DNA from 2 places in the Magnetospirillum gryphiswaldense MSR-1 v2 genome. Region 1 is predicted to be linked to the other one. Evidence: predicted binding sites of a transcription regulator. Region 1 holds the regulator's gene; the other holds the start of a gene.
The links. The regulator HrcA, encoded in region 1, represses chaperone genes, less so after heat shock. The targets are predictions, from matches to a motif close to GTTAGCACTCNCCNNNGGNGAGTGCTAAC.
Positions count from the first base shown of each region.

Region 1 (15,005 bases):
TGCCGCCGCCATCCTGGGGGATGATTACGATATCGAAATCGTCGAGATGCACCACCGCCACAAGGTCGACGCCCCCAGCGGCACCGCCTTGGGCCTGGGCCGCGCCGCCGCCAAGGGCCGCGCCGTGGCGCTGGACAGCGTGTGGTGCAAATCGCGCGACGGCCATCCCGGTGCCCGTCCCAAGGGCGAGATCGGCTTCGCCACCCTCCGCGGTGGCGACGTGGTCGGCGACCACACGGTGATGTTCGCCGCCGAGGGCGAGCGGATGGAACTGAGCCACAAGGCGTCAAGCCGCGCCGTCTTCGCCAAGGGTGCGGTGCGCGCGGCCCTGTGGGCCAAGGACCAGGGGCCGGGACTTTATTCCATGCGCGACGTTTTGGGGCTGTAAATCAGTTTCCACACCGTGCGTCCGGCATCGTCGGCGACGTAAAGCGCGCCATCCGCGCCGGCGGCCACTCCCACCGGCCGCCCCCACACCGCGTGGGGGCCGGCCATGAAGCCGCTGGCGAAGGCCTCGTAATGGCCGACCGGCTTGCCATCCTTGAACGGCACCCGGGCGACCATGTAGCCGATGGGTTCCGAGCGGTTCCACGATCCGTGCAGGCCGACAAAGGCGTCACCATGGGCGAAGGCCAGTCCCAGCGGGGCCGAATGGGCGCGGAACAGGATGTCGGGCACACGCGCCGCCGCCACCTTGTCGGCAGCCTTAGGCCCCAGACCGGGTTGCGGATGGGGCCCCAGATAGGCATAAGGCCAGCCGTAAAAGCCGCTCTCCACCACCCAGGTCAGGTAATCGGGCACCAATTCGTCGCCCAGCCCGTCGCGTTCGTTGACCACCGCCCATAATTCAGTGCTGCCGGGGCGAAAGGCCATGCCCACCGGGTTGCGCAAACCGCTGGCGAAACTGCGCCCGCCCGATCCGTCCATGGCGAACACGCGCACGGTGGCGCGCGGCTCAGCCTCTTCCGCCACGTTCCCGCGCGAGCCGATGCCCACGTAAAAGCGGCTTCCATCGGGATGAAGGACCAGCGAACGGGTGGAATGGCCGCGATCGTCGCCCAGGGCGCCGTCGGTGGTCACTTGTCGGCGGCGCCCCGCCTTGTCCTCACCGGCCCGCCACGGCAAGGCCCACACCGCCTTGGTATCGGCCACCCAGATTTCACCGTCCCGCTCGGCCAGACCGAAGGGTTCGTCGAAACCGGCGGCCAAGGTGGTGCGGCTATCGGCGATTCCGTCGCCGTCGCCATCCACCAGCCGGGTCAGTCTGTCGAAACGCTGCTCGGCCACCAGCACCGAGTTGTCGGACAGCACCAGCAGATTGCGCGGATGATCCAATCCAGTCGCGAACAGTGTCGCCCGCCAGCCCGGCGGCAGCTTCAGCCCCGCCCCCGGCGGTCGTGCCACCACATCGGCGGGATTGGCCACCGACGGGGTGGCGAAGGGGGCCGGCAGATCGGAAACATCGACGCGAAAACGGGTTCCCGGCGCCGGATCGGCGGCCAGAGCCGGCATGGCCACGATCAGTATCAGCGGAATGAAGCGCTTCATCATGCGGGCCTCCCATGAAAAAGGCCCGCTGTTTCCGGCGGGCCTTTCATCCTTACGCGCTGGTATCGACCTGTTCGCCCGGCGGCGTCTTGGGGCCGCCCTTGGCGACGGCGACCAGGGCCGGGCGCAACAGACGTTCATGCAGTTGATAGCCCTGCTGCATGACCATCACCACCGTGCCTTCCGGCTGGCTGGCATCTTCCATCTCCATCATCGCCTGATGCAGATTGGGGTCGAAGCGCTGGCCCAGGGCCTGGATCTGGCGGATGCCGTAGCGTTCCAGCGCCGCCAGCATCTCGCGTTCGGTCAGTTCCACCCCCACCGTCAGGGTATTGGCGATATCGTTGCCTTCCCGCGCGGTCGGCGGCACCGCATCAAGGGCGCGGCGCAGATTATCGGCCACCGACAGCACGTCCTTGGCGAAATTGGACACCGCGAACTTGCCGCGATCCTCGGCCTGCTGTTCCAGGCGGCGGCGGACGTTCTCGGTGTCGGCGCGGGCATAAAGAACCTCGCTTTTCAGCTTGGCCACTTCCGCTTCCAGCTCGGCGATGCGGGCCTCGGGGGCGACGACCTCGGCCGGGGCCGGGGTTTCCGGGGCGGGCGCTTCCGCGCTTTGTTCGGTGGTCTGTTCCTCGCTCATGCCTGTTCTTCCGTTCAAAGTTAACCGATCAAGCGGCCGACCACCTTGGCGGTGTAATCGACCATGGGGATGATACGGGCGAAATTCAGCCGCTGCGGGCCGATGACGCCGATGGCGCCGACGATCTGTTCCCGCGCGTCACGATAGGGCGCGACGATCATGGAACAGCCGGTGACGCCGAACAGCTCGTTTTCCGAGCCGATGAAAATCTGCACACCCTCGGCCATGTTGGCCAGATCCAGCAAGCGCAGGAATTGTTCCGAGGTTTCCAGCGCCTCGAACAACCCGCGGATGCTTTCCAGATCCTCGACGGCGGTGACGTCGTCAAGCAAATGCGACTGACCGCGCACGATCAGCGACGATTTGGCGCCGTCACCCGACCACGTGGCCAGACCGGCTTCCACCACCCGGGTGGTCAGTTCGTCCAGCTGATGGCGCTGGAGGTCCAGTTCGGTTTGCACCTGCTCGCGCACATCGTCCAAGGTGCGGCCAACCAGACGATCATTCAAGAAATTGGCCGCTTCCACCAGGGCGCTGGGCTGCACCTCGGGCGGCAGGTCGAGCAGGCGGTTTTCCACCATGCCGTCTTGCGTCACCAACACCACCAGGGCACGGCCCTGGCCCAGCCAGACGAAATCGATCTGCTTCAACGCCCGCTGGATCTTGGGCGCCACCACCATGCCGGCGCAGCGCGACAGGCCGGACAGGGCGCCGATGGCCTCGGCCAGCACCTGTTCCATGCTTTTGCCCATGGCCTGACAGCGGGTGTCGATGGCCGAGCGCTCGTCCTCGGGCAGGCCGCCCACTTCCAGCAGGCCGTTGACGAACAAGCGCATGCCGGCCTGGGTCGGCAACCGCCCGGCCGAAGTATGGCGGGCATAAAGCAGGCCGGCGTCTTCCAGATCGGCCATGACGTTGCGGATGGTCGCCGGCGACAGCGACACCCCCAACCGCCGCGACAGCGTACGCGAGCCGATGGGCTCGCCGGTGTGCACATAGGCCTCGACGATCTGGCGGAATATCTCGCGCGAGCGGGTATTGAGCTCGGTTATGACAGGGCTTTTGCCGCGCATGCTGGCCATGATCCTTTGCTTGAGCCCGGAATCTAGTGAGGGATATGCATCCCGTCAACGTGAGGGGTTCCACAGCGGGCGATGAATCGTTAGGGTTCGGGCAAATTCCGCCCATGATCATCAAGGAACCCCCATGTCCCATCGCCCGTCTGGCCGCGCTTTCGACCAATTGCGCGTCATCCGTCTGGAAACCGGCTTTTCCCGCCACGCCGAAGGGTCGTGCTTGGCCAAGTTCGGCGATACCCACGTCTTGTGCACCGCCTCGGTAGAAGAACGGGTGCCGCCGTTCCTGCGCAATACCGGCAAGGGCTGGGTCACCGCCGAATACGGCATGCTGCCCCGCTCCACCCACACCCGCACCGACCGTGAAGCGGCCAAGGGCAAGCAATCGGGCCGCACCCATGAAATCCAGCGCCTGATCGGGCGGTCTTTGCGTGCCGTCACCGATCTGACCGCCATGGGCGAAATGCAGATCAAGCTCGATTGCGACGTGTTGCAGGCCGATGGCGGCACCCGTACCGCCTCGATCACCGGCGCCTGGGTGGCCCTGCATCTGGCTTTCCAGAAGCTGGTCGAGGCCGGCAAGCTGTCGGCGGTGCCGCTGATCGATCAGGTCGCCGCCATTTCCTGCGGCATCTATGAAGGCCAAGCGGTCCTGGACCTGGATTATCCCGAGGATTCGTCGGCCCAGGCCGATGCCAATTTCGTCTTGACCGGCACCGGCGGCATCGTCGAGGTGCAGGGCACCGCCGAGGAACGCCCGTTCAGCCGCGACCAGTTCACCCAATTGCTGGAACTGGCGGAAAAGGGCGTGACCGAGTTGGCGCTGTTGCAGAAGAAGGCGGTGGGGCTGGCATGAGCCGCAAATTCACCGCAGGCCCGCTGGTCATCGCCAGCCACAATGCCGGCAAGGTCCGCGAGATCGGCGAACTGCTTGGGCGTTTCGACGCCCAGGTGGTGTCCGCCGGCACCTTGGGCCTGGACGAGCCCGAGGAAACCGGCGCCACCTTCGCCGCCAATGCCGAACTGAAAGCGCTGGCGGCGGCCAAGGCCGCCAATCTGCCGGCCTTGGCCGACGATTCCGGTCTGGCGGTGAACGCCCTGGGCGGCGACCCCGGCATCTATTCCGCCCGCTGGGCCGGTCCGACCAAGGATTTCGCCGCCGCCATGAAACTGGTGCACGACAAGATGGGCGACACCCCGGACCACGGCGCCCGCTTCGTCTGCGCCCTGGCCCTGGCCTGGCCCGACGGCCATGTGGAAACCTTTGAAGGCGTGGTCGAGGGCGACATCGTCTGGCCGCCGCGCGGAGCCAACGGTTTCGGCTATGATCCGTTCTTCCTGCCCACGGGCGGCAGCCTGACTTTCGGCGAAATGGAGGCAGCGGCCAAGCACGCCATCAGCCACCGGGCCGATGCTTTCGCCAAGCTGGTGGCGGCGTGCTTCCAGTAACCCCCTCGCCCGGGTTCGGGGTTTATGTGCACTGGCCGTTCTGCCTGTCCAAGTGCCCCTATTGCGATTTCAACAGCCATGCTGCCGACACCATCGACCAGGATCGCTGGCGCCGCGCCCTGCTGGCCGAGCTTGAGCATTTCGCCGCCCGCAAGCCCGAGGCAGAGGTCACCTCGATCTTTTTCGGCGGCGGCACCCCCAGCCTGATGGCGCCCGCCACCATTGCCGCCCTGATCGACCGTATCCATCAGCTTTGGCATTGTGATCCCCTGATCGAAATCACCCTGGAAGCCAATCCCTCGACGGTCGAGGCCCAGCGTTTCCGGGATTTTCGCGCCGCCGGCATCAACCGCCTGTCCTTGGGGGTGCAGGCGCTGAACGATGCCGATCTGCGATTCCTCGGGCGCCGTCACGATGCCGGCGAAGCCCTGGCGGCGTTGGACGTAGCGGCCAAGACCTTCGACCGCTTCAGCTTCGACCTCATCTATGCCCGTCCCGGCCAGACCATGGCAGCGTGGCGGGCCGAATTGACCCAAGCCCTGGCCCTGACCGGCGGTCATCTGTCGGCCTATCAGTTGACCATCGAGGAAGGCACCGCCTTTTACCCCATCCATGCGCGCGGCGAGTTCCAGCTACCCGACGAAGATCTGGCCGCCGATTTGTTCGCGCTGACCCGGTGCATGGCCGCCGAAGCCGGCTTGCCCGCCTACGAGATTTCCAACCACGCCCGTCCCGGCCAGGAAAGCCGCCATAATTTGACCTATTGGCGCGGCGGCGATTATGTCGGCATCGGCCCAGGCGCCCATGGCCGCTTGAACCACAGGGCCACCCGTCAGCACCGCGCCCCCGATGTATGGCTGCGCCGGGTCGAAACCCACGGCCATGCCTGCCAGGGCGAGGAAGCCCTGGACGCCCGCACCCGAGCGGAAGAGTTGGTGATGATGGGGTTGCGGCTGAACGAAGGCATCCACGCCGATCATTTCCGCGACCAGTGCGGCTTGGATCTGTGGCAGGTCATCGACGTCCAGGCCCATGCCCATCTTGAACAAGACGGTCTGTTGAGGCGCACAGCCCACGGCATCGCCGCCACCGAAGCCGGCCTATTGGTGCTGAATTCCCTGACCGGGGCATTGCTGCGGGCTTGATTCGCGTCAGTCCGCCACCAAAGCGGCCAAGGCCGCCTTGACCCGCTCGGGATCAAGATCGGCCAGATCATCTTGCCGCAACAGGCTGACCTGGCCGCGCGGTGCGCACAGATCGGGATTGCTGTCGGCGCCGAACAGCACCAAGGATGGCGCGCCGGCGGCGGCGATCAGATGCATGGGGCCGGTGTCGTTGCCCAAGGCCAGCATGGCCTGACGGCCCAATCCCAGAATATCCAGGAACCCGGTCCGCCCGGTCAGCGCCACCGCTTGCGGACAAGCGGCGGTGATGGCGTCGATTTCCGCCTTTTCCTTATGGGTGCCCACCAGCACCGGGGTGATGCCGCGCTGGGTCAGCCACTGGGCGATTTCGCCAAAATGCTCGGCTGACCACCGCTTGGCCGGGCGGTGGGGGGCACCGCCCGGACACAGCAGGGCGAAGGGGTGGGGCAAGCCAAAGCGCGACAGATCGGCCTCGGCCCAGGACAGGTCGGCGGGCGGATATTCGGCGATGCCGGCCATGGCCAATTGCTCGGCCTGACGCTCTATTGTGTGCAGGAAGTCGCGCTGTGCATTGGCATGGGGGTGCGAGCAGCCCTTGGCGATGCCCGACCATTCCACCCCCGCTCCGATCAGACGGAAATACCAGCCTGAGCGGTCCGAGGTCTGCAAATCGTAGACACGGGTGAACCGCCCGCCGCGCAGCCGCTCCCGCAACCGCACCAGCTTGGCCACTTGCCACAGACGCGGCTTTTCATCGATCCACACATGGTCGAAATAGGGGCTGGCCACCGCCATCTCGGCAAAGGGCCGGGTGGTCAAAAGCGTGATCTCGGCCCCCGGATGGTGGGCGCGAATGGCGGCGAAAGGGGAGAAAGCCTGGACGAAATCGCCCAGGGCGCCCAATTTGATGACCAGGATGCGGGGGCTGGTCACGCCTGCTCCGGGTCGATCAGCCAATCTTGCTGCGCCACCACCGGCGCACCGGAAAGAATCTCCCGATACACCGCCAAGGTCTTGGCGCACATGGCTTCCTTGGTGAAATTGGCGCGGACGAAAGCTTGGCCCAGATCGGCGACGCGCTGACGCTCCTCCGCCGACAGATCAAGAAAACGGGCAATGGCATCGGCCAACGAGCGGGGGTCGTCGGGATTGGCCAGCCAGCCGGTACGCCCGGCCAGAATGCTTTCACGCGGGCCGCCATGATCGGTGGCGATGACCGGACGGCCCATGGCCTGGGCCTCGACCACCACCCGGCCGAAGGCCTCGGGGTCGGTTGAAGCCGACACCACCACATCGGTCAGCATATAGGCGGCGGGCATGTCGTTGCATTCGTCGACGATATGAACCACATGGGTGAGGTCGCGGCGCTTGATCAGATCGACCAGTTCCTGGCGATAGCCGCTACGGCCCTGATCCGAGCCCACCAGCAGACAGCGCACATCGTGGCGACCCAGCAGGGCCAAGGCCTCGATCAGCACTCTTTGCCCCTTCCAGCGGGTCAACCGCCCGGGCAACATGATCACCGGATAGCCGTCGGGCAGCCGCCAGCGGTTGGCCAGTTGGATGATGCGTTCCTGGCTGACCCGGTTGGGATCGAACTTGGTCAGGTCAACACCGCGATGGATGACGCGGATGCGTTCCGCCGCCAGGCCATAGATGCGCCTTGCATGTTCGGCGATGAATTCGGAAATGGCGATGACCCGCTCGCCCTTGACCATCACCGAATTGTACCAGTGCTTGAAGCCGAAACCGCCCAGGTTGTAGGTACCATGGAAGGTGGTGATGAAATGGGCGCCGGTGCGGTTGGCGGCGGCATGCGCGCTCCAGGCCGGGGCGCGCGAGCGGGCGTGGACGATGTCGACGCCGTGCTCGCGGATCACCTTTTCCAGGCGCTTGACGTTGGCGCGCATGACCAGCGGGTTCTTGGAAGCCAGCGGCATCTCCACGTGGACAGCGCCGGCGCGGATCAGTTCCCGCACCATGGGGCCGCCGCTGGAGGCGACCACCGCTTTCCAGCCGGCTTCGCCCAGGGCTTGGGCCACCTCGACGGTGCCGCGTTCGACCCCGCCGGTGACCAGCGCCGGCAGCACTTGCAGAACGACCGGTTGACGGACGCCGCTTTCGGCGGCATCGATGGGGGGATTTTCAGTTTCCGACATGGATTGGGGCAAGGTCATGACCATGGTTGAAGGCGGCGGGATATTAACACGCGCTGACGGGGCGTCCATGGCATACCATCGCCTGGAAGGCAAGGGCCCTGGAATCATCTTCCTGCATGGCTTTCATTCCGACATGGAGGGCGGCAAGGCCCTGGCCCTGGAAAATCTGTGCAAAAACCAAGGCCGCGCCTTCGTCCGCTTCGACCTGTTCGGCCACGGCAAAAGCAGTGGGCGGGTCGAGGACGGGTGTGTCAGCCGCTGGGCCGACGACGCCGTCGCCGTGCTTGATGAACTGACCCAGGGGCCGCAGGTTCTGGTGGGGTCGTCCCTGGGCGGCTGGGTGGCGCTGCTGGCCGCCTTGCGCCGCCGCGACCGGGTGGTCGGGCTGGCCGGCATCGCCGCCGCCCCCGATTTCACCGAGGATCTGATGTGGGCTGAATTCACCGCTGAACAGCGCCGCGACCTGCTGGAAAAAGGTGAAGTGGTGCTGCCCAATTGCTATGAGCCGGATAATCCGTGGACGGTGCCGCGCCTGCTGATCGAGGATGGCCGCAACAACCTGCTGCTGGGTGATTGCATCAACCTTGCGTGCCCGGTCCGCCTGATCCAGGGACAAAAAGATGCCGACGTGCCTTGGAAAACGGCACTGAAGATCGCCGATTGCCTGGCCTCCGACGACGTCGAGATCACCTTGATCAAGGATGGCGACCACCGGCTCAGCCGCGACCAGGATCTGGCGCGCATGACCGCCATCGTCGCCCGCCTGGTGGATGGGCTGGAATGAACACCGACTTCTTCCGCCACGGCGATTTGGCCCCAACCATCGCCGCTGCCGGATTGCGGGCGGTGGATATCGGCTCACGCGGGGGCTTCGACCCCGATCTGCTGCCCATCGCCTGGGCGGTGGACGGCATCGGCTTTGAACCGGAACCCCAGGCCTTTGCCCAATTACAGGCCACCGACCCGGCGCCGTGGCGCTCGGTCCGTTGGCTGCCCTTCGCCATCGGCGCTGCCAACGGCCCGGCGACGTTATGGATACCGCCCGACCCGGTGGGAGCGTCATTGCTGGAGCACGATCCGGCGGTGGGCGAACGCTTCGGCCTGTCGCACCTGACCAGCAACTGCCGCCCGCTGACGGTGGACACCGTCACCCTGGACCACGCCCTGGCCGGGCTGGCCTTGCCCGATTACCTGAAGCTGGATGTGGAGGGGGCGGAACTGTCCATCCTGCAAGCCGCCCCGCAAACGCTGGCGGCGACAGTGGCGATCAAGGCCGAGGCGTCGTTCGTCGCCGCCCGCAAGAACCAGCCGCTGGTGGCCGACATGGATGTGTTCCTGCGCGGCCAGGGCTTCGAGCTGATGGACATCATCCGCCCCATGCGCTGGCGGGCGCAGCCGGTGGCGCCGCACCCCTATTCCTGGCGCGGCCAACCCGGCTATTCGCGCGGCCAGATCGGCCAATGCGACCTTTTGTATTTCCGCCGCGCCGACACCCTGGCCGCCGACCGGCAAACCCTGGCCGCCGGGCTGATCGCCATGGCCCTGGGCTATTTCGACCACGCCCTGCCGCTGCTGACCCGATCAGGAATCAAGGCCGATGCCGTCGCCCATGCCTCGCGCCGGTTGGGCCGACGGGTGGCTTGGCAGCAGATGCGGGCCAATCTGCGCGAGTTGGTTCCGCTGTTGCGGTCCTTGCTGGGGGGCGTGCCCAACTAATCCCGGCAGGGCCGGCGGGCATCGGTGGTGTCGCACAGATCGATGGCATCGGCATAGGCGCGCCACTGGACCAGCTCGCTTTCCGGCACCGGCACCTGACCCAGGGCGAAGGGGGCGCCGCGCCACATGCGGCTGACCACATAAAAGGCATCGCGGCCACGGATGGCGAAATGCAGCACATAGGTGCCGCGTCCGTCGCCCTTGTACTTGCCGCAGGCGATGGTGCGCGACCCCGCCTCGCGCCCGCCGATGCTGCCGATGCTGGCCGGGCCGGCGGCAGCGGCTTCGCATACCGGTGCGGTCTTGGCCACCGCCTGTTCCAGAAATTCCGACACCGTCAACGGCACGCCGCGAAACGCCTGCACGGTGATGCGCCGGGTCCAGGTCTCGGCCCCTTCCTGCACCGGGATCAATTCCGTCGACTGCCCGGTCTTGTCGGTCACCGACGACATCACCTTCCAATCGCTCAGTTGCGGCACCTGCAACCGTTCCGACGCCAGGGCCGACAGGGGCAGCAGCAAAGCGGCAACAGCAAGGACGAGTGGGCGCATGGTTTCCCCCGATGAAATCGGCCAAAGCCTAACCCGCCCACCTTCGCCGCACAATCACCCGCACACACCTCTTGACCGCCACATATGGCGGCGCATATAAAACTGAACCGTTCAGTTCAGGTTTTCGCCATGAAAAAGACCATCCTTCGCCTCTTCGCCCTTGCCCTGCTGTGCGTCGCCGCATTGTACGGCTGGCGCTGGTATGCCGATGGTCGTTTCCTCGAAACCACCGACGACGCCTATGTGGATGGCGACATCACCACCATGACGCCCAAGCTGGCCGGTCACATCGTCGAGGTGGCGGTGACCGACAACCAGCGGGTCAAGGCCGGCGATCTGTTGATCCGCATCGACGACACCGATTACCGCAGCAAACTGGCCGAGGCCGAGGCGGTGCTGGCGGCACGGCGCGCCACCTTGGCCCAATTGGACGACAAGGTATTGGTGCAACAGGCGGTGATGCAGCAGGCCGGCGCCGGCATTTCGGCGGCCAAGGCCGACCTGACCCTGTCGCGCCAGGATCTGGACCGCACCAGCCGGCTGGTCAAGGACGACTTCGTCAGCCGCCAGCGCTTCGACACCCAGACCGCCGAGGCGGCCAAGGCCGCCGCCAGCCTGCAGGGCAGCAGTGCCCAGGCCACCGCCGCCAAACGGCAGATGGCGGTGCTGGAAGCGGATCGCGACGTCGCCCAAGCCCAGGTCAACCAGGCGCAAGCCCAAGTCAATCAAGCCCTGGCCGATCTTGATGCCACCATCATCCGCGCGCCCGTCGATGGCGTCATCGGCAACCGCGTCGCCCGGACCGGCGCCTATGTCCGGCCCGGCCAGCACCTTTTGTCGGTGGTGCCGCTGGACAGCGTGTGGATCGACGCCAATTTCAAGGAAACCCAATTGGCCCGCCTGAAGCCCGGCCAAAGCGTTTCCATCAAGATCGACGCCTTTCCCGAACACGTGCTGACCGGCACGGTGGACAGCTTCTCGCCGGCCACGGGGGCCAAGTTCAGCCTGTTGCCGCCGGAAAACGCCACCGGCAATTTCACCAAGATCGTCCAGCGCCTGCCGGTGCGCATCCACGTGCCCGCCGACAATCCGCTGGCCGGACGACTGGCCCCCGGCCTGTCGGTGGTGGTCAGCGTCGACACCCGCAGCGGAGCCGGCAAGTGAGTCCGGCCGATCCGCGCCTGAGCATCCGGCCCGAGGACCGGGTGGTGCACACACGCGACTGGATCGGTTTCTTCGCCATGGTGGTGGGCATGTTCATGGCCATCCTGGACATCCAGATCGTCGCCAGCTCCATTGCCCAGATCCAGGCCGGGCTGTCGGCGTCCGCCGACGAGATTTCCTGGGTCCAGACCTCGTATCTGATCGCCGAGGTGGTGATGATCCCGCTGTCGGGATGGATGGCCCGGGTGTTTTCCACCCGTTGGCTGTTCATGGCCTCGTGCCTGACCTTCACCATCGCCTCGGTCGCCTGCGCCTTCGCCTGGAACATCGAATCCATGATCGTATTCCGCGCCATCCAGGGCTTTTTGGGCGGCGCCATGATCCCCACCGTCTTCGCCACCTCGTTCCTTTTGTTCCCACCCAGGATGAGCGCCGGCATCTCGGTGCTGATCGGGCTGGTGGCGACCATGGCCCCGACCCTGGGGCCGACCTTGGGCGGCTGGCTGACCGAGGCGTTTTCCTGGCACTGGCTGTTCCTGATCAACGTCGTCCCCGGCCTGATCGTCGCGGCCCTGGTGTTTTTGTTCGTGCATGTGGACCGCCCGCGCCTCGACATGCTGAAAGGCTTCGATCTGGCCGGCATCGTCCTGGTGGCGGCCTTTTTGGGCAGCTTGCAATACATCCTCGAGGAAGGCCCCGGCGACGACTGGTTCGACGAGCCCAAGATCGTCGCCATGACCTTTTTATGCACCATCGCCGGCATGGCCTTTTTGTGGCGCGAGCTGACCACGCCCCATCCGGTGGTCGACATCAAGGCCTTCCACGACCGCAACTTCGCCGTCGGCTGCCTATACAGCTTCATCATCGGCATCGGCCTTTACGGCTCGGTCTATGTCATCCCGCTCTATCTGGGGCGCATCCGCGGCTATTCGTCGCGGGAAATCGGCCTCACCATGATGGTCACCGGCATGTTCCAGTTTCTGTCGGCGCCCCTGGCCGGCGCCTTGGCGAAAAAGTTGGATCTGCGCGTCATGCTGGGCCTGGGCCTGAGCCTGTTCGGCACCGGATTGTGGCTGAACCACTATCTGACCAGCCAATGGGGCTATTGGGAGATGTTCCTGCCGCAGGCGGTGCGCGGCTTGGCGCTGATGTTCTGCTTCGTCCCCATCAACGCCGTCGCCCTGGGCCATCTGGCCCCGGCGGAAGTGCAAAACGCCTCGGGGCTTTACAATCTGATGCGCAATCTGGGCGGGGCCATCGGGCTGGCCGCCATCACCACCTTTTTGCGCGAACGCACCGACCTGCACATGCTGCGCCTGTCGGAAAGCCTGAGCCCCGACAATCTGATGGCGGTGACGCGGCTGTCGGAAATTTCCGCCCGCATGGCCGGCCTGTTGCCCGGTGATCCCGATCAGGCGGCCTTGAAGGTGCTTTACAACCTGACCCGCCAGCAGGCTTCGACCATGGCTTTCGGCGACATCTTGCTGTCCATGTCCGTCGTCTTCCTGGTCGGGCTGGTGCTGATGCCCCTGGTGCACAAGGTCAGGCATCCGTCGAGCGGAAACGCCGACGCCCACTGACATCCCCATCGGTTCCTGCCCCGTCCCAATTTCGCCGAAATCCCGCCCCAACCCTCTTCGGCGGCGTTCGGGGCGGGGCGGGAACCGAGCCCTGTTGCCAGGGCGGGGCCCCGCGGGCTAAGGTCTGCCCGCGCCAAATTGGAATCCTGATCCCCATGTGCGGCTTCGCCGGCTTTCTCGATATTTCCGCCACCACCTCGGACCGCGCCCGCGTGGTCGAGGCCATGGCCGCCACCTTGGTCCATCGCGGCCCCGACGATAGCGGCGTGTGGTGCGACGATGGCGCCGGCATCGCCTTGGGTTTCCGCCGCCTCGCCATCTTGGACCTGACGCCGTCCGGCCATCAGCCGATGGCGTCGCGCGATGGCCGTTGGGTGGTGGTGTTCAACGGCGAAATCTACAATCACGGGCAGTTGCGCGGACGCCTGGAACCGATGGAGTGGCGCGGCCATTCCGACACCGAGGTGCTGCTGGAAAGCGTGGCCCGCTTAGGCGTCGAGCGCGCGCTTTCCCAGTTCGACGGCATGTTCGCCATCGCCCTGTGGGACCGGTTGGAACACACCTTGTATCTGGCCCGCGACCGCATCGGCGAAAAGCCGCTGTACTGGAGCGAGGCGAACGGCACCCTGACCTTTGGTTCGGAGCTGAAGGCCTTGGCCGCCCATCCCGGTTTCGACACCACCCTCGACCGCGCCGCCTTGGCCGAATACATGCGGCTGGGCTGGATCGGCGCGCCCCACAGCATCTATGCCAAGGCCCACAAGCTGCCACCGGGTACGGTGATGACGATCAAGGGCGACCACCGCCTGATCCGCCCCTATTGGTCGGCGACCGAACGGGCCCAGGCGGTGGCCGGCAGCTTCACCGGCGGGCCGGCAGCGGCGGCGGAACGGTTGAACCAGTTGCTGCGCTCGTCCATCGCGCTCAGGATGCAGGCCGACGTACCGGTGGGGGTGTTTCTGTCCGGCGGCATTGATTCGTCGCTGACCGCCGCCATCATGCAGGAATTGTCGCCGGCCCCCGTGCATAGCTTCACCATCGGCTTCGACGCGGAAGGCTATGATGAAAGCCCCTATGCCCGTGCCGTCGCCGACCATCTGGGCACCCGACACACCGAACTGCGCATCACCGACGACGACGCCCTGGCCCTGGTCCCCGATCTTCCAGCCATCTGGGACGAGCCTTTCGCCGACCCAGCGCAATTGCCCACCGTGCTGTTGGCGCGGCTGACCCGCCAGGACGTCACCGTGGCGCTGTCCGGCGACGGCGCCGACGAATTGTTCGGCGGGTACGGCATCTATCGCTCGATCCCGCGCGACTGGGCCCGGCTGCGGGCGATGCCGGCTTGGCTGCGCACCCTGGCCCGCGCCGGTCAGGCGGTGCCGCCCGGCCTGCTGAACAGTGCCGCCGGCCTGTCGGCCCTGGTCGGGCGCAAGCGCCGGTCCTATCCCGGCTATCGTCTGCGCAAGGCGGTGGAAAACCTGCAAACCAGCGATATCCCGCACATGCTGGGTCGCCATTACAGCCGTTGGCGCGGCATGGGCGAGATGGTGCTGGGGGCACCGACCCGACCGGATCTCTATACCGATCCTGGCCGCCACCCCAGCCTGAGCGATCCGGCGCTGACGGTGATGGTGCTGGATGTGCTGGGCTATCTGCCCGACGATCTGTGCGTGAAAACCGACCGCGCCACCATGGCCGCGTCGCTGGAAGCACGCCTGCCCTTCCTCGACCACGCCATTGCCGAATTCGCCTGGAGCCTGCCCACCGGGCTCAAACTCAACGCCGATCACGGCAAGACCGTGCTGCGCGACGTCTTGTACCGCTATGTGCCGCGCCCCTTGGTCGATCGCCCCAAGATGGGGTTCGAGGTGCCGGTGGGCCGCTGGCTCGGCGGACGCCTGCGCGATTGGGCCGACGACCTGTTGTCGGAAGATCGGCTGCGCCGCCAGGGCCTGTTCGACGCCCGCCGGC
Region 1 covers NC_023065.1:3,001,195-3,016,199, forward strand. The annotation lists gene dapB (4-hydroxy-tetrahydrodipicolinate reductase) at 1-388, shown strand, start outside; gene MGMSRV2_RS14305 (PQQ-dependent sugar dehydrogenase) at 358-1,551, opposite strand; gene grpE (nucleotide exchange factor GrpE) at 1,601-2,191, opposite strand; gene hrcA (heat-inducible transcriptional repressor HrcA) at 2,212-3,273, opposite strand; gene rph (ribonuclease PH) at 3,398-4,123, shown strand; gene rdgB (RdgB/HAM1 family non-canonical purine NTP pyrophosphatase) at 4,120-4,716, shown strand; gene hemW (radical SAM family heme chaperone HemW) at 4,743-5,861, shown strand; gene MGMSRV2_RS14335 (glycosyltransferase family 9 protein) at 5,868-6,794, opposite strand; gene MGMSRV2_RS14340 (glycosyltransferase family 4 protein) at 6,791-8,020, opposite strand; gene MGMSRV2_RS14345 (alpha/beta hydrolase) at 8,088-8,804, shown strand; gene MGMSRV2_RS14350 (FkbM family methyltransferase) at 8,801-9,736, shown strand; gene MGMSRV2_RS14355 (hypothetical protein) at 9,733-10,287, opposite strand; gene MGMSRV2_RS14360 (HlyD family secretion protein) at 10,417-11,451, shown strand; gene MGMSRV2_RS14365 (DHA2 family efflux MFS transporter permease subunit) at 11,448-13,031, shown strand; gene asnB (asparagine synthase (glutamine-hydrolyzing)) at 13,187-15,005, shown strand, end outside.

Region 2 (15,005 bases), 220 kb from region 1:
GCACAAAAGGCCCCAGAGCCGCGTCAACTGCCCAATGGCAAGACCTGGACCTATGATGCCGATGCCGGACGCGACATCATGCGGACCTGTGCCGCCTGCCATGGTGAATTCGGCGGCGGCGGTGGCGGCGGCGTCTATCCACGTATTTCCGGTATGCACCCCGACTACATCGCCGAGCAATTGCGGGCGTTCAAATCACGAGCACGCGAAAACATCCCGATGATTCCCTATGCCAATGACAGGGAATTGCCGGAAAAAGACGTGCTCGACGTGTCTTATTATCTGGCCGCCATCACCCCGCCAAAGCATCCCCCGTCCGACGACGTGACCATGGATGCCTTCGAGCGACTGACCCTGGCCAAGCAGGCCGTACAGATATCTCGACAGCCTGGGGATATCGCCGCCGGCCAAAAATTATACGATGCCGATTGCATGGAATGCCATGCCCGCGATGGCCTGGGCCGGGTGAAAAAGCCGCCCCTGGCTCAGCAGCATGTCCCCTATTTGCGCACCCAGATCACTCTGTTCCTGACCGGGCAACGCAAGCACGAGGATGTGGACGAGTTGATGCGGCCCAAATCCGCCAAGGACTGGGACAATCTGTGGGCCTATGTATCGACCTTGGATGATTGAAACAGCCTGGTGGAACCAAGGCAAACTACGCTCATCGCCAGTGGCGAGCACAGATTTGATCCACGGACCACGGACGTCGTACAAAAAAGCCCGGCATTCGCCGGGCTTTTTCGTATCGTAAGTGCTGACGTCGATTAGACGGCGGCGGCCTGCTTGGTGGCCAAAGCCTTGGCGACGCGCTTCTTCAGGCGACGGGCTTCGTCGGGCAGACGGGAATCATTGGTGCCCAGCAGGAAAGCATCCAGACCGCCATTGTGTTCAATGGTCTTCAGGCCACGGGTCGAGACCTTCAGGCGAACCATCTGGCCCAGCGCGTCGGACAGGACCGAGGTTTCCTGCAGGTTGGGCAGGAAGCGGCGACGGCTCTTGTTGTTCGCGTGGCTGACGTTGTTACCGGTCAGAACGCCCTTGCCGGTGATGGAGCAACGACGGGCCATGGTGACATCCTCTCTTTGTTCGCTTGGGGCGCACGCAATCGGCGCCACAGGTAATCCGGGTCCAGGCAAAGCCGGGAAGCCGCGTTTTTAAGGGGCCGAAGCCCTTTCGTCAAGCGGATTCAGACTCGTTTCGTTCAGCCGAACAGCTTGTCGATGTCATCTTGATTGAACATCTTGTCGACGTCGGCCTGGGCCACCCCCTGGCCGGGCAATTGCGGCCCATTCAGCAGCTTCTTGTCGGGGTCTTTTTCTTCCTTCAGTTCCACTACCACCTTGGTCAGTTCATCGCGGCCCCAGGTGATGATGATGGAATTGATGCGCTCTTCCACGAATTTCATGGAATTGACCACCTTGGTCACCCGCTGGCCGGTGATGTCCTGGAACGAGCAGGCCTCGAACACCATGTTTACCTTGTCGGTGACGGCGTCGAAGATGGCCTTGAGCTTGGGATCCTCGGTCAGGGCGCGGGCGTCGTTCATCAGGGTGTCGACGCCCTCGACGCTTTCCATGATGGTGTTGGTGGCGCCTTCGGTGGCGTGGATGATCTCATCCAGCTGTTCCGACATCGAGCCGAAATGGTCGGGCGCCCCCGGCGGGTTCAGCGCCGCCAGCTCCTTGCGGATGCGCTGCAAGTGGCCGAACAGACCGACCATCTCCCTTTTCAGAATAAGCAGGTCTTGGGCAGAAACGGGGGGGGACGAGGGCATTGTCAGTCCTGAATTCCGGCTAGGTGCAAACGCAGCATATCTTGACTGGTAAGACAACGCAAAGCGACTGACGCATACGTATAAAATCAGCTAGTTCCCATGGCGGAAGGCCTTGATCAATCGCCGTGCCGCCGCGCCGGGGGCCATGCGTCCGGCGGTGACCTCGCGTTCAAGCGCCGGCAATTGGGTGGCGACACTGGAATCGTCCTTCAGTGTTTGCAGCAGGGTTTCGTTGATTTCGTTCCACATCCAGGCGTGGGCCTGTTCCGCCCGTCTTTCATCGAAGCGCCCGATGGCTGCCATGGTCTGGCGGTAGCCGCCGATGGCGGTCCACACCTCGGCGATACCGCCGCGTTCCAGGGCCGAACAGGTCAGCACCGGCACCGTCCAGGCGGCGCTGGCCGGGGTCAGCAGGTGCAGGGCGTTGGTGTAGTCGCGCGCCGCCCGTTTGGCCGCCACCGCCAGATCGCCATCGGCCTTGTTGACGATGATGGCGTCGGCCAGTTCGACGATGCCTTTCTTGATGCCCTGCAACTCGTCGCCACCGCCCGGCACCAGCAACAGCAGGAACATGTCGACCATGTCGGCCACCGCCGTCTCGCTTTGGCCGACGCCGACGGTTTCCACCACCACCACGTCGAAGCCGGCGGCTTCGCACACCAGCATGGCTTCACGCGTGCGTCGCGCCACGCCGCCCAGGGTGCAGCCCGATGGGCTGGGGCGGATGAAGGCGCGGATGTCGCGCGACAGATCCTCCATGCGGGTCTTGTCGCCCAGGATCGAACCGCCCGAGCGCGGGGACGACGGGTCCACCGCCAGCACCGCCAGCTTATGGCCCTGTTCGACCACATGCAGGCCGAAGGCCTCGATGAAGGTGGACTTGCCGGCTCCGGGCACGCCGGTGATGCCGATGCGGATCGAACGCCCGGCCTGGGGCAATATCTCGTGCAGCAGGCGTTCCGCCGCCTCGCGGTGGTCGGCGCGGGTCGATTCGATCAAGGTGATGGCACGGGCGACCGAGCGGCGGTCGCCGGCCAGCACGCCTTGAGCCAGGGCGATGGGGTCGGTGGACAAGGGCGGCTTCCTATTTCTTCTTGTTGCTGTCGGGGGGGCCGTCTTCGCGCATCAGCGCGGTGATGGCCATGGCCACCAGCTTGGCCCGGCTCTCGTCATCCAATTGGTCGAGAATCTGGCGTTTGGCCCGCTGTACCTTGAGCGCGTTCTGGATCAGCGCCTGGCGTTCCGGGGTGACGAACTGGCCGACCTGGGCCTGCATGCGGGCGATGTCGTCGTCGCGGCTGGACGAAGCCGGAGCCGGCTTGGCCACCTTGGCCGCCGCTTTGGGCGCCATCTGCTGGGCGCGGCGTTCGATGGCCGCCTGGGCGTCTTTTTCGAACTTGTTCTTGAAGAATCCAAACATGCTTTTCCTCGCCGCGCAGGCCTTAAGCTTACGCCAAGCGGGGGGCAAAGAAAAAGCCCCCTTCCCAGGGGAAGAGGGCTTTTCCGACACGAAGGCCAAAGTGAACGGACTTTTATTAGAAGTCCATGTCACCCATGCCGCCCATGCCGCCGCCGGGCATGGAAGGACCGGAATCCTTCTTCGGCTTCTCGGCGATCATGGCTTCGGTGGTGATCAGCAGGCCGGCGACGGAAGCGGCGTCCTGCAGGGCGGTGCGGACCACCTTGACCGGATCGATGATGCCGGCCTTGATCATGTCCACATAGGTGCCGGTCTGCGCATCGAAACCGAAATTGGTGTCGGTGGCTTCCAGCAGCTTGCCGGCGACGACGGCACCGTCATGACCGGCGTTTTCGGCGATCTGACGGACCGGCGATTGCAGGGCGCGACGAACGATGTCGATGCCGACCTTCTGGTCGTTGTTAGCGACGGCGATGCCGTCAAGGGCGCGCACCGAGTACAGCAGCGCGGTGCCGCCGCCGGGGACGATGCCTTCTTCGACCGCCGCGCGGGTGGCGTGCAGGGCGTCGTCAACGCGGTCCTTGCGTTCCTTGACTTCCACTTCGGTGGCGCCGCCGACCTTGATCACGGCCACGCCGCCGGCCAGCTTGGCCAGACGTTCCTGCAGCTTTTCACGATCGTAGTCCGAGGTGGTTTCCTCGATCTGCGCGCGGATCTGCTTGCAGCGGGCTTCGATGTCGCCACGGGCGCCGGCACCGTCGACGATGGTGGTGTCTTCCTTGGTGATGGTCACGCGCTTGGCGGTGCCCAGCATTTCCAGGGTGACGCTTTCCAGCTTGATGCCCAGGTCTTCCGAGATGACCTGGCCACCGGTCAGGATGGCGATGTCTTCCAGCATGGCCTTGCGGCGATCGCCGAAGCCCGGGGCCTTGACGGCGGAAACCTTGAGGCCGCCGCGCAGCTTGTTGACCACCAAGGTGGCCAGGGCTTCGCCTTCGACGTCTTCAGCGATGATCAGCAGCGGACGGCCCGACTGCACCACGGCTTCGAGCACCGGCAGCAGCGGCTGCAGACCCGACAGCTTCTTTTCGAACAGCAGGATGTAGGGGCTGTCCAGTTCGCAGGTCATCTTTTCGGCGTTGGTGACGAAATACGGGCTGGAATAGCCGCGGTCGAACTGCATGCCTTCGACGACGTCCAGCTCGGTCTCGAAGCCCTTGGCTTCTTCGACGGTGATCACGCCTTCGTTGCCGACCTTGCTCATGGCTTCGGCGATCTTGGCGCCGATGTCACGCTCGCCATTGGCCGAGATGGTGCCGACCTGGGCGATCTCTTCGTTGGTCGAGACCTTCTTGGCGCGGCTCTTGACGTCGGCGACGACGGCTTCCACGGCCAGATCGATGCCGCGCTTCAGATCCATCGGGTTCATACCGGCGGCGACGGCCTTGTTGCCTTCGCGCACGATGGCCTGGGCCAGCACGGTGGCGGTGGTGGTGCCGTCACCAACCAGATCGGCGGTCTTCGAGGCCACTTCGCGCACCATCTGGGCGCCCATGTTCTCGAACTTGTCCGACAGCTCGATTTCCTTGGCGACGGAAACGCCGTCCTTGGTGATGCGCGGGGCGCCGAACGACTTTTCGATGACGACGTTGCGGCCCTTGGGGCCCAAGGTCACCTTGACGGCATCGGCGAGAATGTCCACGCCGCGCAGCATCTTGGCGCGCGCTTCAGTGGAAAACTTGACTTCTTTAGCAGCCATTGTGTGAAACCTCTATCCGTTTAGCGGGAACGATTCTCAGGCCAGAATGCCCAGAATGTCGGATTCCTTCATGATCAACAGGTCTTCGCCGTCGATCTTGACTTCGGTGCCGGACCACTTGCCGAACAGGATGCGGTCACCGGCCTTGACGTCGAGAGCGACGATCTTGCCGTCTTCGCCGCGAACGCCGGAGCCAACGGCGATCACTTCGCCCTGCATGGGCTTTTCCTTGGCGGTATCGGGGATGATGATGCCACCAGCGGTCTTTTCTTCCGCGTCAAGGCGCTTCACCAGCACACGATCATGGAGCGGGCGGAACTTCATATAAAAACCTCCGTCAATGCGGTTTGGTTCCAGGAATGGATATACCGGCGGGAGCCTTGTTGTTAGCACTCACCCCCGGCGAGTGCTAACCATCTAGGGAGACTGCCCAAAGGAGTCAAGCGACAAACCGACGATTTTTCGCGGCTGTCGACTAAGTCCCTGATTGGTATGAATTTTCTGGAATTGAGGGTGGGAGACCGGACAACGACCCGAACCGGAAATCGTTACGGCTGCTTCCTTCCGGACCTGACCGGGTTGGCGACAGGCTCGTCCATCGCCGATCTCCCGGCGGGAATATCGGGGCAAGCGGTACTGATTGCAAGGACAAAGCGACCGGACGTACGGCTTATTTCAGCGACAAAATCCAGCTGACCAGTTTGCGGATGTTTTCTTCCGGCACGCGTTTGTTGGGCGACATGGGCACCGTGCCCCAGGCGCCGGAGCCGCCGTCACGCACCTTGACCACCAGGCGCTCAAGCGCGCCGGCATCGTTGCGATAGCGCTTGGCGACGTCGATCCAGGCCGGTCCGGTGACTTTTTCGCGCACGTCGTGGCAGGCGGTGCAGCGGCTTTTATCGGCCAGTTCCAGCATGGCGGCGTCATCGTTCGCCGCCATGGCGGGGGTGGCCGCCAACAGGATGGCCATGGGCAAGGTCGGCCACGCCCTCATACGGAGAAGGTCTTTTCCGCCTGACGGATCTGGCCGATGCCCTGGATCATTTCCGAGGCCATGAAATCGGCGCGCTTGACCGGGCCGCCGCTATTGGGGCGGGGGAACATGCGGGCGAACGAGTTCATCTTCACCGTCAGTCCGCACAATACGGCGCCGATGGTGATGTGATAGCGCTCGATCAGGGTCTTGACCTGGCGGAATTCCTCCTGGTTCAGATTGCCCCACATTTCGCGCGTACGTTTCTCGAACACTTCCAGCCGCCCGGTGATGGCCGCCGACATGTTGTTGATGGTGTCCTCGATGGTGTCGCAGGTCTTCATCAGCCCCTGATCCTGCTTGAGCTGGAAATGGGTGCGGATGGGCTTCATGGCGTCGACACAGGCCGAGAAATAGGGTTCCAACCGGTCCAGGCAATGACGGAAATAGGACAGCGACAGGAAGGTGTCGCCGTAATCTTCCAAGAAACGTGGCACGTCCCAGATGTCGATGTTCAGGCTGGTGGCCATCTGTTCCAGTCGCTGGCGCGCCTTTTTGACGTCGGGGTCGCGGAACAGGTGCAGCAGGTCGTCATAGGATTCCACGTTCACCGCCTCGTCCGCATAGATCAGCTTCATCAGCGGGCGGGTGAACATCAGCATGTACTTGGTCAACTCGTTGGCCTTGTCGGGCGACAGCTTCAAGGCCGAGTAATCGTTGACCGGAATACCGTGCTCGCGCAAGGAGATGCGCAAGGAATAGACGTCGTAGCTGGGCAACAGCGCCAGGCGGCGCAAGATGGCGTGGTCGGGGTGCAACTCGTCCAGCGGCCAATTGAACATGCGCGGCAGGCTTTCGATGTCCACCTGCCCCGATCCGGTCTGCTCGTCGGCGAAGATTTCGATGACGCTTTGCAGGCGCACGTTCTTGATCAGCTTAGCGCTTTGCAAGGCCGGCGTTTCCAGCGGGATGATCGACAGCGGCAGCACGAACATGGAATCCATGTCGCTGTCGGCGATGGCTTTAAGTTCGTCGTCCATGGGCAGGCAAAACGTCCCCGATGAAAGTCTGATCATATTGCCGTGAAACGTTGCGGCGCGAAACCGCGAAAAGCAAATAGGACCGTGAAGATCGTACGATGATGTCGATATTATATGAGGAAAAATTAAAGTATGCGTTTATACTCGGCCTCAACAAAAGCCGGTATAACAAAAGCGCCGGTGCCAAAGAGGTTGGGGAGGATGAACACGTGCAGACGATGCAGCTGATGCGCCGCTTCGCCCGGGCGGCTGCCGTGGTGGCGGTTTTCATGGCCTTTCAGGGTCAGGCCACGGCCCAGGAATTGCGCTTTTTCCAATTGGGGACCGGCCCGACCGGCGAGACCCGCTTTCCCGTCGGCGGCCTGATCGCCAACGCGCTGTCCAATCCCCCCGGCTCGCGCGAGTGCGAAAAGGGCGGGTCATGCGGTGTGCCCGGTCTGGTGGCGGTGGCCAAATCCACCGGCGGTTCGGTCGCCAATGTGGAAGCCATCGGGCAAAAGCGTCTCGATGCCGCCCTGGTTCATGCCGACATCGCCTATTGGGCCTATCACGGCACCGGCATCTACAAGGGCAAGGGAGCGGTGTCCAATCTGCGCGGCATCGCCATGCTGTATCCGGAAACCCTGCATCTGGTGGCGCGCAAGGGGGCCAAGATCGCCTCGGTCAAGGATTTGCGTGGCAAGAAGGTGTCGTTCGGCGACAAGGATTCCGGTTCGCTGGTCCATGGCCGGTTGTTGCTGGAAGGCTATGGCATCGGTGAAAAGCAGATGAAGCTGTCGTTCCTGAAGCCCGGCGCCGCCGCCGATGCCCTGGCCGCCGGCGAGTTGGACGCCTTTTTGATGGTCGATGCCTTTCCGGTGCCGGTGATCGCCGATCTGGCCCGCAAGACCGCCATCAATCTGGTGCCGTTGGACGGGCCGGAAGCGGCCAAGATGCTGGAGCGCTTCCCCTTTTTGCTGCAATCCCAGATCGACGGCGGCACTTATGACGGTATGGCCGATCCCGTCAAGTCGCTGGGCGTCGGCGTCGCCCTGGTCACCGGGGCCGAGCAGGATGAAAAGCTGATCTATGGGGTGACGCGGGCGCTTTGGCACCCCAGCACGCAAAAGCTGCTGACCCAGAACAGCCCGCACGGGGCCAAGATAAATCTGGATGCCCAGACCATCGAAAAGATGGGCATTCAGATCCATGGCGGCGCCTCGGCCTTTTATTTCGATGCCGGATTGGTGAGATAGGAAGCTTGGCGTGAGGCGCGGCCCGTGCCGGGCCCGTTCAGACGCCACGCGGGCTTAAGCGATTCCGACTTTATCGGAATCGCTGTTCCCCCCTTGGGAAATCGGATGCACCGATATATGGTTGGGCCATGACCGATACCGTTCAGCCCACGCCTTACCGCGTCCTTGCCCGCAAGTACCGTCCGACCGATTTCGCCACCCTGATCGGTCAGGACGCCATGGTGCGGACGCTGACCAACGCCATCGCCTCGGGTCGGTTGGCCCATGCCTTCGTGCTGACCGGCGTGCGCGGTGTGGGCAAGACGACGACGGCGCGGATCATCGCCCGCGCCCTCAACTGTATCGGCCCCGATGGCCAGGGCGGCCCGACCATCGACCCCTGCGGCCAGTGCGAACATTGCCGGGCCATCGCCGAGGATCGCCACGTCGATATCCTGGAGATGGACGCCGCCAGCCGCACCGGCGTGAACGATATCCGCGAGATCATCGAAAGCGTGCGCTACCGGCCGACCTCGGCCCGGTTCAAGGTCTATATCATCGACGAAGTGCACATGCTGTCCACCGCCGCCTTCAATGCCCTGTTGAAGACGCTGGAAGAACCGCCGGAACATGTGAAGTTCATCTTCGCCACCACCGAAATCCGCAAGATTCCGGTCACCGTGCTGTCGCGCTGCCAGCGTTTCGACCTGCGCCGGGTGGAAATGGAGGTGTTGACCAAGCATTTCGCTGCCATCGCCGACACGGAAGGGGCCGAGATCGAGCCGGCCGCCCTGCGCCTGATCGCGCGCGCCGCCGACGGCTCGGTGCGCGACGGGCTGTCGCTGTTGGATCAGGCCATCTCCCACGGCGCCGGGCTGGTGTCGGAAGCTCAGGTGCGCGACATGCTGGGGCTGGCCGACCGCGCCCGTGTCTTCGATCTGTTCGAATTGGTGATGAAGGGGCAGATGGCCCCGGCACTCGATCTGCTGGCGGAACAATATGCCCTGGGCGCCGATCCGGCGGTGGTGGTGCAGGACATGCTGGAACTGGCCCATTGGCTGACCCGGCTGAAGATCACCCCCGACGCAGCCGATTCCTCCGCCGCCTCGGAAACCGAAAAGGTCAAGGGCACGCAGATGGCCGGCGATCTGTCCATGGCCCAACTGACCCGCACCTGGCAGATGCTGTTGAAGGGGCTGGCCGAGGTGCGCTCGGCCCCCAATCCGTTGCAGGCGGCGGAAATGTCGCTGGTGCGGTTGGCCTATGTCGCCGATCTGCCCAGTCCCGCCGATCTGATCCAGCAATTGCGCGACAACCCGCCGTCACCGCGTGGTCCCGGCGGCGGCGGCGCTCCCGCTCCCGGTGGTGGCGGAACCGTTGCCTTATCGACACAAATGGTGTCCCCCGGTTCCATGGGCGGGCCGAGCGCGGCCTTGAAGATGGAGCCGGCCTTGGCCGCCCAACCCATCCACCTGCCGGCCATGCCGGCCAGCTTTGCCGAAGTGGTGGCGCTGTTCTCGGAAAAGCGCGAAGGCGTGCTGGCCGTGCATTTGCGCAATCAGGTCAATCCGGTCAAGTTCGAGGCGGGGCGCATCGAGTTCCGTCCCCATAAAAGCGCGCCGCACGATCTGGCGCCGCGCGTCTCGCGCCTGCTGTCGGAATGGACCGGGCGGCGCTGGACCGTCACCGTCAATCTGACTGACCCCGCCGATCCGACGCTGTCGGAACAAGAGGCCTTGGCCGAACACAAGCGGCGCGAGGACGCGGCCAACCATCCGCTGGTCCGCGCCGTTCTCGATGCCTTTCCCGGTGCCGCCATCGAAATCGTCCGCGATCTGGTGGAAGCGGAACCGGAAGAAAGCGATCTGGCCTTTGACGCCGATTTGACCCCAGGAGAAGAGGAACTATGAAGAATCTCGGCAATCTGATGAAGCAGGCCCAGCAGATGCAGGCCAAGATGGGCGAAATGCAGGCCAAGATGGCGGAGATGGAAGTCTCGGGTGCTGCCGGCGGCGGCATGCTGCAGGTGACCCTGAACGGCAAGTTCGAGCTGAAGAAGATCAAGATCGACAAGTCGCTGGTCGACCCCGAAGACGTGGAAGTGCTGGAAGACCTGATCGTCGCCGCCTTCAACGACGCCAAGGTCAAGGCCGAGGTGGCCATGCAGGACGAGATGGCCAAGCTGACCGGCGGGTTGAACCTGCCCGCCGGCATGAAGCTGCCGTTTTGAGGGCGGAATAAAATCATGGTCGGCCCCGAGATCGAGCGCCTGATGCAACTGCTGTCGCGGTTGCCCGGCTTGGGGCCGCGTTCCGCCCGCCGGGTGGCGCTGCATCTGGTGGAAAAGCGTGAAACCCTGCTGCTACCGCTGGCCAAGGCGTTGAGCGCGGTGGGCGACAGCGTCAAGACCTGTTCGGTTTGCGGCAATTTCGACAGCGTCGATCCCTGTTCCATCTGTGCCGATCCCCGCCGCGACCAGACCATCCTGTGCGTGGTCGAGGGCGTCGGCAGCCTGTGGGCGATGGAGCGGGCCGGCGTGTTCAGCGGGCGCTATCACGTGTTGGGCGGTTTGCTGTCGGCGCTGGACGGCATCGGCCCCGACGATCTGGGCCTGGGCCGGCTGCGGGCACGGCTGGACGGTTCCATCCGTGAAGTGGTGGTGGCCACCCCGGCCACGGTCGAGGGCCAGACCACCGCCCATTACATCGCCGATTTCCTTGCCGATTGCGGTATTACCGTATCGGGGCTGGCCCATGGCGTGCCGGTGGGCGGCGAGTTGGATTATCTCGACGACGGCACTATCGGCGCCGCCTTGCGGGCGCGGCGCAGTTTCTGACGGATTGTTTAATCAGCTTTCCGATGCCGGTTAGCCCCTTGTCCTCGGGCCAGCCGCTGGTTTAAGCTTTGCCCCGCCTGAATAAAATAAATCATCAAGCCGCCACAGGCCGGCATCCGGGAGAGCGCCCCGTCCGGGGTTGGAGGTTTTTCGTGCGTGCTTCGATTCGCCTGGGCCGCTTGCGGCCGGGAAGCCTTTTGCCATGCTGATCGCCGGCGCCTTGCTGTCGTTGCCGCTGCTGGCCCTGTTCGCGGTGCTGGTCGGCAGGCGCGATGTGGGCCATTCCATCACCTATGCCGGCTGCTTCGTCGCCTCCATCGCCTTGCTGGCCGGCGGGTTGACCTATCTGGGCGGCCATGATGCCTCGCCCCGGCTGGTGTTGCCCTTGGGCCTGCCGTGGCTGAAGGCGCATTTCCGCATCGACAATCTGTCGGCGCTGTTCATGCTGATGATCAATCTGGGCGCCGCCGCTGCTTCCGCCTTCGCCGTCGGCTACAGCCAGCATCTGCCGCAACGCCGCCGCGTCACCCCGTTCTTCCCCCTGTTCCTGCTGGCCATGAATCTGGTGTTGATGGCCGATGACGCCTTCATCTTCCTGGTCTCGTGGGAATTCATGTCGCTGGCGTCGTGGCTGATGGTGGTGTCCGACCACACGGAAGAAGAAAACCGCAAGGCCGGCAACGTCTATCTGATCATGGCCGCCTTCGGCACCTTCTGTCTGTTGCCGGCCTTCGGCCTGATGGCCGGGCCCGGCGGCGATTTCACCTTCGACGCCATGCGCATCAAGGATTTGGGGCTGATGGGCGGTTTCCTGGTGGCGCTGCTGGCCATCATGGGCGCCGGGTCCAAGGCCGGGCTGGTGCCGCTGCACGCCTGGCTGCCCTTGGCCCATCCCGCCGCCCCCAGCCATGTCTCGGCCCTGATGAGCGGGGTCATGACCAAGGTGGCGCTTTACGGCATGATCCGTATCCTGCTCGACCTGCACGGCACCTTGTCGTGGCATTGGGGCGCTGGCCTGATGCTGGTGGGGGGGATCACCGCCGTCATGGGCGTGCTCTATGCGGTATTGCAGGACGATCTGAAAACCCTGCTGGCCTATTCCACCGTGGAAAATATCGGCGTCGCCGTCATCGGTCTGGGCTTGGCCATCGCCTTCAAGGGCGACGGTCAGACCGAACTGGCCGCCCTGGCCCTGGTCGCCAGCCTGTATCACATGGCTAACCATTCGGTGTTCAAGACCCTGCTGTTTCTGGGCGCCGGCGCCGTCATCAGCGCCACCGGCCACCGGTCGCTGACCGTTTTGGGCGGATTGCTCAAGCGCATGCCGTGGACCGGCACCGCCTTTCTGGTCGGCGCCGCCGCCATTTCCGCCCTGCCGCCGTTGAACGGCTTCGTCTCGGAATGGCTGATCCTGCAATCGTTGTTCAAGGGACCGGCCATGCCCCATTGGGCGATGAAGTTCGGCGTCCCCGTGGTCGGCGCCTTTCTTGCCCTGGCCGCAGCGCTGGCCGCCACCTGCTTCGTCCGCGCCTATGGCATCGCCTTTTTGGGCCGCCCCCGTTCCACCGATGCCGCCCAGGCGACCGAGGTCAGCTTCGGCATGCGCTGGTCCATGGTGGTGCTGGCGGTGCTGTGCGTGGTGCTCGGCGTCATCCCGGTCACCGTCACCGACGCCCTGTCGCATGCGGTGCAGCCTTTGACCGGCGTCCAGTTCGCCGTTTCCGCCGATCTGGGCTGGCCGTGGCTATCGCCGGTCTCGGCCACCCGCGGCGCCTATTCCGGCACCATCCTGGTCATGTTCGGGCTGGCCCTGTTCGCCATCGCCATCTTCACCGTGCACCGTCTGGGCACCCAGGCCATCCGCCGGGCCGATCCGTGGGATTGCGGCCATCCCGAGGACATCCCCCAGACCCAGTACACCAGCCAATCCTTTGCCCAGCCGCTGCGCCGGGCCTTCGGTCACACCATCTTCCAGGCGCGGGAAACGGTGGTTATGCCCGAGCCGGGCGACGATGCCCCCGCCACCCATAAGGTCACCATGTTCGATCCCATCTGGTCGGGCCTGTACGCCCCCCTGGGTCGGGTCATCGGCTGGATCGCCGACCACGTCAACCGGCTGCAATACCTGACCGTGCGCGGTTATCTGCTGATGATGTTCCTGACCTTGGTGTTCATGCTGTTGGTGGTGGCGGTGAGGCAACAGCTATGAACGCGATGATCTGGCAAGTCCTGCAAATCATCCTGGTGGTGGCGCTGGCGCCCTTGATCACCGGCTATGTCCGTTGGGTGAAAGCCCGGCTGAACGGACGGCGCGGGCCGTCGCCGATCCAGCCCTATCGCGACCTTTATCGGCTGCTGCAAAAGGAAGCCATCGTCGCCCATTCGGCCAGTTGGATTTTCCGCGCCGCCCCTTACGTCACCTTCGCCAGCGTCTGGCTGGCGGCCTGCATCGTGCCGACCTTCACCACCAACATGGTGCTGGCCCCGGCGGCCGATCTGATCGCCCTGGTGGCTTTGCTGGCGGTGGGCCGGTTCTGGACGGCGCTGGCCGGCATGGATGTGGGCACCGCCTTCGGCGGCCTGGGCGCCAGCCGCGAGATGCTGATCGCCTCTCTGGCCGAGCCGGCCATGCTGATGGTGACCTTTTCACTGTCGCTGATCTCGGGGACCACGGCGCCGGGCCAGATCGTCGCCTTCGTCCTCGCCGGCAATGTGGGGGTGGAAGTCAGTCTGGGCTTGGCCCTGGCCGCCCTGGTCATGGTCGCCATCGCCGAGAACGGGCGCATCCCCATCGACAACCCGGCCACCCATCTGGAACTGACCATGGTGCACGAAGCCATGGTGTTGGAATATTCCGGTCGTCATCTGGCCATGATCGAGGCGGCCAGCATGGTGCGGCTAACCTTGTTCATCGCCCTCATCGCCACCTTGTTCGCGCCCTGGGGCATCGCCCAGCCCGGCGCCGGGCCGCTGGGGGTGCTGGTGGGCATGGGCGCGTTCCTGGCCAAGACCTTCCTGCTGGCCAGCGCCCTGGCGGTGTTCGAGACCTCCATCGCCAAGATGCGGGTGTTCCGCTATGCCGATTTCCTGGGCGGCGCCCTGCTGTTGGGGTTGCTGGCCACCATCTTCCTTTACGTTTCCGAGGCGGTGTGATGAACCAGCAATTCAGCTATGACATCGCCCATCTGATCGGTGCCACCGTGCTGATGGCCGGGTTCAGCCTGCTGTATCAGCGCCGGCTGTTCGCCGTGCTCAACAGCTTCGCCTTCCAGGCCCTGGCCCTGGCCGCCGCCGCCGCCTGGCAGGCGCATGTGCAAGACGCGCCGCACCTTTATTTCACCGCGGCCATCGCGCTTCTGTTCAAGGCCATCGCCGTGCCCTTCGCGCTGCACTGGCTGGTGGAGCGCTTAGGCATCCACCGGGCGGTGGAGACGGCCTTGTCCATCGGCTGGACCATGATCGTCGGCGTCGCCCTGGTGGCCCTGTCAATCATGCTGGTGCTGCCGGTGACCGCTGCGGCGGCGGCGCTGACCCGCGAATCCCTGGCTCTGGCCATGAGCGTGGTGCTGCTGGGCATGTTGATGATGATCACCCGCCGCAACGCGGTGACCCAGGTGGTCGGCTTCATGGCCCTGGAAAACGGTCTGATCCTGGCCGCCGTCTCGGCCAAGGGCATGCCCTTGGTGGTGGAAATCTCCATCGCCTTCTCGGTGCTGGTGGCCATGACCTTGTTCGGCATCTTCTTCTTCCGTATCCGCGAGCGCTTCGATTCGCTGGACGTGGCCTATCTGGAAAGCTATCGCGGGGATCGGTCATGAGCCTGGATGCCTTGATCATCGCCTTGTCCGACAACCCGCTGCTGCTGATCCTGGCCATTCCGCTGGCGTCCGCCGGTTTCCTGGCGGTGCTGCCCGGCTGGCGGCTGGCGTCGTGGCTGAACATCGCCGTCTCGGGCGCCACCTTCGCCGCCAGCCTGTCGCTGTTCA
Region 2 covers NC_023065.1:2,784,987-2,799,991, reverse strand. The annotation lists gene MGMSRV2_RS13260 (c-type cytochrome) at 1-633, shown strand, start outside; gene rpmB (50S ribosomal protein L28) at 768-1,070, opposite strand; gene MGMSRV2_RS13250 (protein phosphatase CheZ) at 1,205-1,723, opposite strand; gene meaB (methylmalonyl Co-A mutase-associated GTPase MeaB) at 1,868-2,851, opposite strand; gene MGMSRV2_RS13240 (hypothetical protein) at 2,862-3,197, opposite strand; gene groL (chaperonin GroEL) at 3,313-4,956, opposite strand; gene groES (co-chaperone GroES) at 4,993-5,280, opposite strand; RNA gene ffs (signal recognition particle sRNA small type) at 5,469-5,567, opposite strand; gene MGMSRV2_RS13220 (c-type cytochrome) at 5,627-5,950, opposite strand; gene MGMSRV2_RS13215 (hypothetical protein) at 5,947-6,969, opposite strand; gene MGMSRV2_RS13210 (TAXI family TRAP transporter solute-binding subunit) at 7,188-8,204, shown strand; gene MGMSRV2_RS13205 (DNA polymerase III subunit gamma/tau) at 8,333-10,093, shown strand; gene MGMSRV2_RS13200 (YbaB/EbfC family nucleoid-associated protein) at 10,090-10,413, shown strand; gene recR (recombination mediator RecR) at 10,429-11,019, shown strand; gene hyfB (hydrogenase 4 subunit B) at 11,222-13,228, shown strand; gene MGMSRV2_RS13185 (respiratory chain complex I subunit 1 family protein) at 13,225-14,172, shown strand; gene MGMSRV2_RS13180 (hydrogenase 4, membrane subunit) at 14,172-14,837, shown strand; gene MGMSRV2_RS13175 (hydrogenase 4 subunit F) at 14,834-15,005, shown strand, end outside.
Region 2: groES (co-chaperone GroES) is a predicted target of HrcA. The motif match lies at 5,342-5,370, and genes of this name have one in related genera.